2 regions of the Lysinibacillus sp. LK3 genome follow, and region 2 is predicted to be linked to the other one. Evidence: riboswitches for the same ligand, from Rfam matches in the RefSeq annotation. Region 2 holds a riboswitch; the other holds the start of a gene.
What was found. Region 2 has a riboswitch for FMN ahead of ribE (riboflavin synthase). Riboswitches for the same ligand answer to the same signal wherever they lie in the genome.

Region 1 (3,723 bases), on a different contig from region 2:
CACGATTTAAGTTCCGAAAAATGCCGATTTTTACGAGTGTAGCAGCAGTTTTCGCGATAACGGTACTCGTTGGCTTCATGTTCATGAATAATGACGCTAGCCAAAAAGATCTAGCTAGTACGCCAGAAACGGCTAATTACTCTACGTTACAGGAAGATCGTTCTGCTAAAGAGGCAGCTACCCAGGATGAGGCACTTCAATCCAGTATTGTATCGGAGCATGAGCGTATGCTATCTTTACGGTCGTCTGTCTATGAGGAAGATGTGAAAGATGCTGTCGTTTTCCGTATTGGTTTGGCAGGACGCGATGCAGAAAGTGTTCCAATGACATATGTGATACCAAATGAGCGTGTAGCAACTGATTTTGGAACAGAAAAGCCTTCTACCCTACAGATGTATGAAAAATATGCTCCTCAAATAGATGAAGAAGCCAAAGGGTTTACGGATTATCATCCTTTTAAAGGTGAACTGAAGGAGAAGGAAGACAAGCTTGTCCACGTATTACCAAAGGACAATGACTATGATGTTGCATCAGCTACCGTTAATGAATACAAAGGGACTTTAGAGGATACCTTCTCGGATTCTGAATATACGGAAGTTGAGATTCAAAATGAAGATGGCACACCTTATGAGTTTTCTCAGGAGGGTGAGCCAAGTCAAGCCATGTCATTAACAAACGCCAAGCATTTTAATTATTATTTATACCAAGATGGTAGTGGGGCAGAATATCTGTCACCAGATTTCCGTCAAACATTTGCTAATGTTACAGAGGCACTTACACTAATGAAAAACAAAAATGATGATGTTTATGTAACAGTCGTTCCTGAAAACGTAACATATACCGTGAAAGAGGAAGCAGAAGGTGTAGTCGTAACATTCGATATTCCCTTAGATTTAGCATCGATGGAGCCAATTCGCGCTACCCAATTAATTGAAGCTATGATGTTAACTGCTGCTAGCTTTGACCAACAATTACGCTTGGATAATGTGGTCCAAGAAAGCTGGGAAGGATTCGATTTAAAAACGTATTTGCCAAAGCCTGTGGGGCCAAATAAACAATATATGCCTTAGTCAAAATCAAAAATGGAGCATTCCTGTAACATGGAATGCTCCATTTTTACAATACTTACAAATCTAATCGGAATTTTTTAAGCAGAACTATTTACTTTTTCTTAATAATTAATTATAGTAAGGTTGTAGTATAAAATAATATGATTCATCTTCGGGGCAGGGTGAAAATCCCGACCGGCGGTAATAGAGTGGTGAACCGTTAATGTTTCCATTAACTCGAATGGTTTATGCTTCGCTCTTCAGCCCGCGACCTGTGCAAATTTATTTGCATGGCTGACTTGGTGTGATTCCGAGGCCGACAGTTAAAGTCTGGATGGGAGAAGATGGAGGTACGATCGTCATTCATTGTTATGAAATAAACTATGACCGAGCGCTTTTTTTGTATGGCTTTTTAAACAGTGCTCAAAAATAGTTTAAATTGACGCCTATTCGTCATGCCTTTCTCCCTTGTGCTCTTTATGCATAAGGGTTTTTTCGTGCTAACAATTGAAAGATCGTCACCTTTCTTCTTGCGAGATTGAATCAGCAAAGAGGAGAGAGTTTTCTATGAAGAAAAATGTTAAACTTCAATCGTTTATTACGATTGGCATGCTGAGCAGTATTTCGTTTTTATTAATGCTTTTTAATTTCCCAATTCCACCATTCCCAGCATTCTTGGAAGTCGACTTTAGTGATATGCCTGCATTAATAGCAGCCATCACAATGGGGCCTGTAGCTGGTATTTTAGTAGAATTATTTAAAAATGTATTGGATTGGATTTTCTCTGGAACGCCAACAGGTGTGCCAGTAGGTCATATTGCCAACTTTGCAACAGGTATTTTATTTATTTTGCCTGTAAGCCTTATTTTTAATCGCTTTAAAACAATTGCTGGTCTTGTTGGAGGTTTAGCGACAGGAACAGTCGTAATGGCAGTAGGGATGAGTATTTTAAACTACGCAGTATTTTTACCGATGTACACATACTTCTTAGGAATGGAACCTGTTGTAGGTGACTCACTTTATAAAATGATTATCGCTGGGATTTTACCATTTAACATTGTGAAAGGTATTTTATTAACGGCTATTATGGCGTTTTTATTTACAACTATGCGCAAGTGGATCGACCGCCAGCGTTCTATCTATATAACAAAATAATTTTTACTAACCTCGGGTGAACATACCTGAGGTTTTTTGTTGGAAGGAATGATGGATAGGGAAAGGTGTGAAGAAAAGAAAGGCAAAACTAACGGATAAATATAGAAAAAAGTAATGGGGTAAAAAAGCTAACTAGTACTTTATAATTATAACCTAGTCGAAAGCTATATTTTCATGTAAAATAGAGAAGAGTTTAGAATGTTTGAGGAGTTTGAAGAGATGAGTGGAAAAAAAGGACAATGGTCTAGTAAATTAGGTTTTATTTTAGCATCAGCTGGTGCGGCGATCGGACTAGGGGCAATTTGGAAACTTCCCTATGTAACAGGACAAAGTGGTGGAGGAGCATTTTTCCTTATCTTTGTGTTATTTACCTTGTTAATAGGACTACCGATGTTATTGTCCGAGTATGTTTTAGGACGTGGTACACAATCCGAGGCTGTAACAGCGTATAAAAAAATTGCTCCAACTAAGCCAGGATGGGCCTGGATTGGTCGAATGGGCGTGCTAGGCTGTTTTTTATTATTAACTTTTTATAGCGTTGTTGGAGGTTGGATCTTTATTTATAGCGGGCTAGGTGTAGCTGGCGCGGTAATTGATCCAGCAGTAGATCCTGCTGAATTATTTGGAAAAATTATAGGCACGCCTTGGATTACGCTAGTTGGTCTAGTGTTGTTTACATTAGCCAACGTACTTGTGATTTCATTAGGTGTACAAAATGGGATTGAAAAGGCCAATAAATGGATGATGCCGTTACTTTTCATAATGTTTATTGTCCTTGTTGTGCGTGCAGTTACATTAGATGGGGCAATGGAAGGGGTAAAATTCTTCTTATGGCCTGATTTCTCGAATATTACGGGTAAGGCATTATTAGAAGCCTTAGGGCAATCGTTCTTTGGGTTAGCAGTAGGTTTTTCTTGTCTAGTTACATATAGCTCTTATCTAAAAAAAGATGTCAGTCTTCCGAATTCAGCGGGTTCTGTAGTGCTGTTAACCGTGCTTGTTTCATTTTTAGCAGGTTTAGCGATTTTCCCTGTTGTGTTCGCCTTTGATTTAGAGCCAGCAGCGGGTCCAGGTTTGCTATTTATGGTGCTACCAACAGCATTTAGTCAAATGCCATTTGGTGAAGTGTTTTTAGCCATGTTTTTATTGCTATTTTTATTTGCTACATTAACGTCATCATTTAGTTTATATGAGATTATCGTCGCGGCATTTATGGAGCATAGTCAGAAATCGCGTCCAATGTGGACACTTTTACTTGGTATAGTCGTGTTTATTGCAGCCATTCCAGCAGCGCTTTCTTCGAGTGTTTTATCGGATATAATGATTTTTGAGAAAAGTATCTTTGATGCAACCGATTTTTTAGTGTCGAATATCATGCTTCCGCTAGGGAATTTATTCATTGCTATTTTTATTGCCTATGTAGTGGATAAAGAATTTGTGAAGAGAGAATTGCTAACGGGAAGTCAAATGGGACAAGGGTATTATTCGACATATCGTATGTTAATGCTAGTTGTTGTAC
Region 2 (3,723 bases):
AGGTAGGCAAAGAATAAGATACTTGTAATGGTACCCATAATATCTTTACCGATTTCATGTCCCGAAGATTTCAGAGCCTTGACAGAGATTGTAGGATCTTGCTCGTATAAAGCAAAAATTGAGGAAGCCATTGTAATAGAAACATCCATTACTGCCCCAAGTGAGCCAATAAATAAACCTGCCATAAAGACGGTACGATAGGGACGTGTTAAAAATTGCATTTCTTCATAACGAAGACCATTTTCACCTGTCAACCACATTACAATAGAGCTTATGATAAGCGCTATAACAGTGCCTAAAAGTGTGGACACGATGGCTACATATGTTTTTGTATGCAATCCACTAATAAGTAGTAGCGAAATAATCGTAAATAGCAGAGCGCAAATGCCGCTGACTAATAACAGGCTTACGCCCCCATGCTTCACATAAAGATCTAATGCGAATGATAAAATCACAGCATTGACACTCAAACTAATGATAGAAAATAAGCCTTGTCTTTTACCTACAATAAGTAGGGCAAAAATAAAAATCCATGCAATCATTACCATGGTTTGATCTCGTTTTAAATCGAGAATGGTTCCTGTTAAAACAGATTCTGTTGTGCGATCATCTAGCGTGACAAAGATTTCATTTCCTACATGGTATTCTTGATCAAAAGCACCAGACGAAGAATAGTCATTCGTCAAATGAATGAATTGCCCCTTATGCTGACCATTTTTGATAATGGCCATAATCTCCTGTGTAAACAAAAAATCCTCATTTTCATACATATCTGTCATCGGTTCTGATGCTGTTACATCCACTTGCGTTATTTCCGCTATCGGTCGATCATAAAATTGTTCGTTATGATGTACGAAAACGATCGAAACCCCACAACAGAGTGCTAATAGGGCATAGAAAATAGCTTGTTTAAAAGGTATATTTTTAAAAAATGTCAAGTAAATGACCTCCAAACTGCTAGACTGAATAGTCACTTGTAAAGGAACGTTTTTTTGATTAAGAAGTTCCATAAACAGGTTAAATGTCATCATTTTAATAACATCTTTTACATTTTTCAAGTCGAGTCAAAGCTGTTTAAAATTTATGCTTCGAAAAAAATTTAAAAAGAAGGATGGATAATATAATAAAATAGTGTTATCGTAAGACTAGCTAAATAAAAATATTCTTCGGGGTAGGGTGAAATTCCCGATCGGCGGTGATGAAGCAATTCAAAGTCCGTGAGCGCAAGCTGATTTGGTGCAAATCCAAAACCGACAGTTACAGTCTGGATGGGAGAAGGGTAAAAATGCGAACTTTTTAAATTGATTCTAATTTAGAAGGTTTATTTGACTATGCATTTATTACAAAACTTCCCAATCATCTTGTGGGAAGTTTTTTTATTTAGCCACAATCGAATAGAAGATGTTCTTCGGGGTAGGGTGAAATTCCCAATCGGCGGTGATGAAGCAATTCAAAGTCCGTGAGCGCAAGCTGATTTGGTGCAAATCCAAAACCGACAGTGATAGTCTGGATGGGAGAAGAACGAGTGAGATGACAGTCTATGAAAAAATTGTTTTCAAATAGGCTTATTTGTTGATGTCTTATACTCCCAAAACCCCTTTGATGTAAAGGGGTTTTTATTTTTTATTGCTAACGAGAGAAGGGAGAAGGATAAGGCACAAAAATAGGTAGATCAACTTTAAAAGTTAAGGATAGAAGTGCTAATAAAGTAGAGTAGGTGATGGAATGTTTACAGGACTTGTAGAGGATATTGGTATCATAAAAGCCTTGCAAAGTGATCGGGACAGTATGAAAATTACGGTTCAATCAGCCAAGATAACGGAGGATGTCAAGCTTGGTGACAGTATAGCGGTCAATGGAGTTTGTTTAACGGTGACAAATTTCACACAACAGCAGCTTACGATGGATGTTATGCCTGAAACAGTCAAAGCAACAAATCTACAGCAGCTGGCAATAGGTGATTCTGTTAATTTGGAGCGTGCCATGCCTGCTAATGGGCGATTTGGTGGCCATTTTGTTGCTGGTCATGTTGATGGAGTCGGCAAAATTTTGCGAAAACGTCCAGTAGCAAACGCCGTTTATATTGATATCGAAATGTCAGAGGAACTAACCAACTTTTGTATTCCAAAGGGTTCCATAACAATTGATGGCACAAGCTTAACCCTTTTTCATGTTGAAGCCAAGAGTGTCACAATTTCACTTATTCCTCATACTTACAAAGAAACCGTTTTAGGTATGAAGAGGGTTGGAGCAATCGTTAATATCGAAACCGATTTAGTTGGAAAATACATTATAGGGCAATTAAAAAAGGGGCAAACAACGCCAGCTATTACAAGAGATTATTTAGCACAACATGGTTTTTAAATCACAGAATAGGAGTTGATCATCGTGCTACATTCAATTGAAGAAGCCATAGAGGATTTAAGGCAGGGCAATATGATTGTGGTGGTTGATGATGAGGATCGAGAAAATGAAGGAGATCTTCTGGCACTCGCTGAATTCATCACACCAGCAACAATCAACTTTATGGCAACCAATGGTAGAGGTTTAATTTGTACGCCGATTTCGCAGCAGCTTGCACAAAAGCTAGATTTATATCCAATGGTTCAGCACAATACAGATAACCATCAAACCGCATTTACGGTAAGTATCGATCATGTAGAAACAACGACAGGGATTAGCGCCTTTGAGCGTGCGCTAACGATACAAAGAATGATAGAAAAGCAAGCTAAGCCAACTGATTTTCGTCGACCAGGCCATATTTTTCCGTTGATTGCGAAAGAGCAAGGCGTGCTGGAACGGAGAGGGCACACGGAGGCCACTATTGACCTAGCGAAGCTTTGTCATAGCGTACCTGCAGGTGTTATTTGCGAAATTATGGGTGATGATGGGCATATGCTTCGGTTTGAAGAACTAACAAATTACGCTGCACATCATGGCTTAAAAATGATCTCGATAGAAGCATTGGTTGCTTATCGTAAACAATTATCCACTAATAAAACTAAAATTTCTATGTAAAAAGGAGAAGGAACAATGGGTCAAACATTTGAAGCACAATTAATTGGAACGGATTTGAAAATTGCAGTAGTAGTGGGTCGTTTTAATGAGTTTATTACTAGCAAATTATTGGATGGGGCAATGGATGGTTTAACTCGTCATGGGGTTGATTCTGCATCTATTGATGTTGCATGGGTGCCAGGAGCTTTTGAAGTTCCTTTTATAGCGAAACAACTGGCAGAAACCAAGAAATATGATGCTATTATTGGTTTAGGTACTGTTATTCGTGGCTCTACAACACACTATGACTATGTTTGTAATGAATCGGCAAAAGGCATTGCCAATGTGTCATTGTCAACGAATGTACCTGTTATTTTTGGAATTGTTACTACCGAAAATATTGAACAGGCAATTGAACGTGCAGGAACGAAATCTGGTAATAAAGGCTATGATGCTGCAATGTCTGCAATTGAGATGGCAAATCTAAAGAAAATGATTGGATCAGGACAATTTGAATAGTCGTCACAACATTTGTTTCTTTGAATATTTTGAACAACCATGGGAAAAATATGCTTAAGTGTATTTATTGAAGGTGATTGTTTCATAAATGTACTAATCTTGAGCTGGCTCAGTAGGAGATGAGAAGTATTTCATCAATAGAACAAATTAATTTGAAAATGTTGAAATCACTATTTCAACGCTCTGCTGATGTGATTTTCCAACAAT

Region 1: it holds a riboswitch for FMN, as region 2 does, so the genes downstream of both, VK91_RS04815 (ECF transporter S component) here and ribE (riboflavin synthase) in region 2, are expected to answer to the same signal.

The regions. Positions count from the first base shown of each region.
Region 1 covers NZ_LDUJ01000007.1:83,965-87,687, reverse strand. The annotation lists gene VK91_RS04820 (hypothetical protein) at 1-1,070, shown strand, start outside; FMN riboswitch at 1,214-1,399, shown strand; gene VK91_RS04815 (ECF transporter S component) at 1,617-2,204, shown strand; gene VK91_RS04810 (sodium-dependent transporter) at 2,424-3,723, shown strand, end outside.
Region 2 covers NZ_LDUJ01000001.1:188,840-192,562, forward strand. The annotation lists gene VK91_RS00895 (YibE/F family protein) at 1-938, opposite strand, end outside; FMN riboswitch at 1,159-1,284, shown strand; FMN riboswitch at 1,401-1,526, shown strand; gene ribE (riboflavin synthase) at 1,726-2,364, shown strand; partial or broken gene ribB (3,4-dihydroxy-2-butanone-4-phosphate synthase) at 2,389-3,006, shown strand; gene ribE (6,7-dimethyl-8-ribityllumazine synthase) at 3,034-3,516, shown strand; gene VK91_RS00915 (spore germination protein) at 3,636-3,723, shown strand, end outside.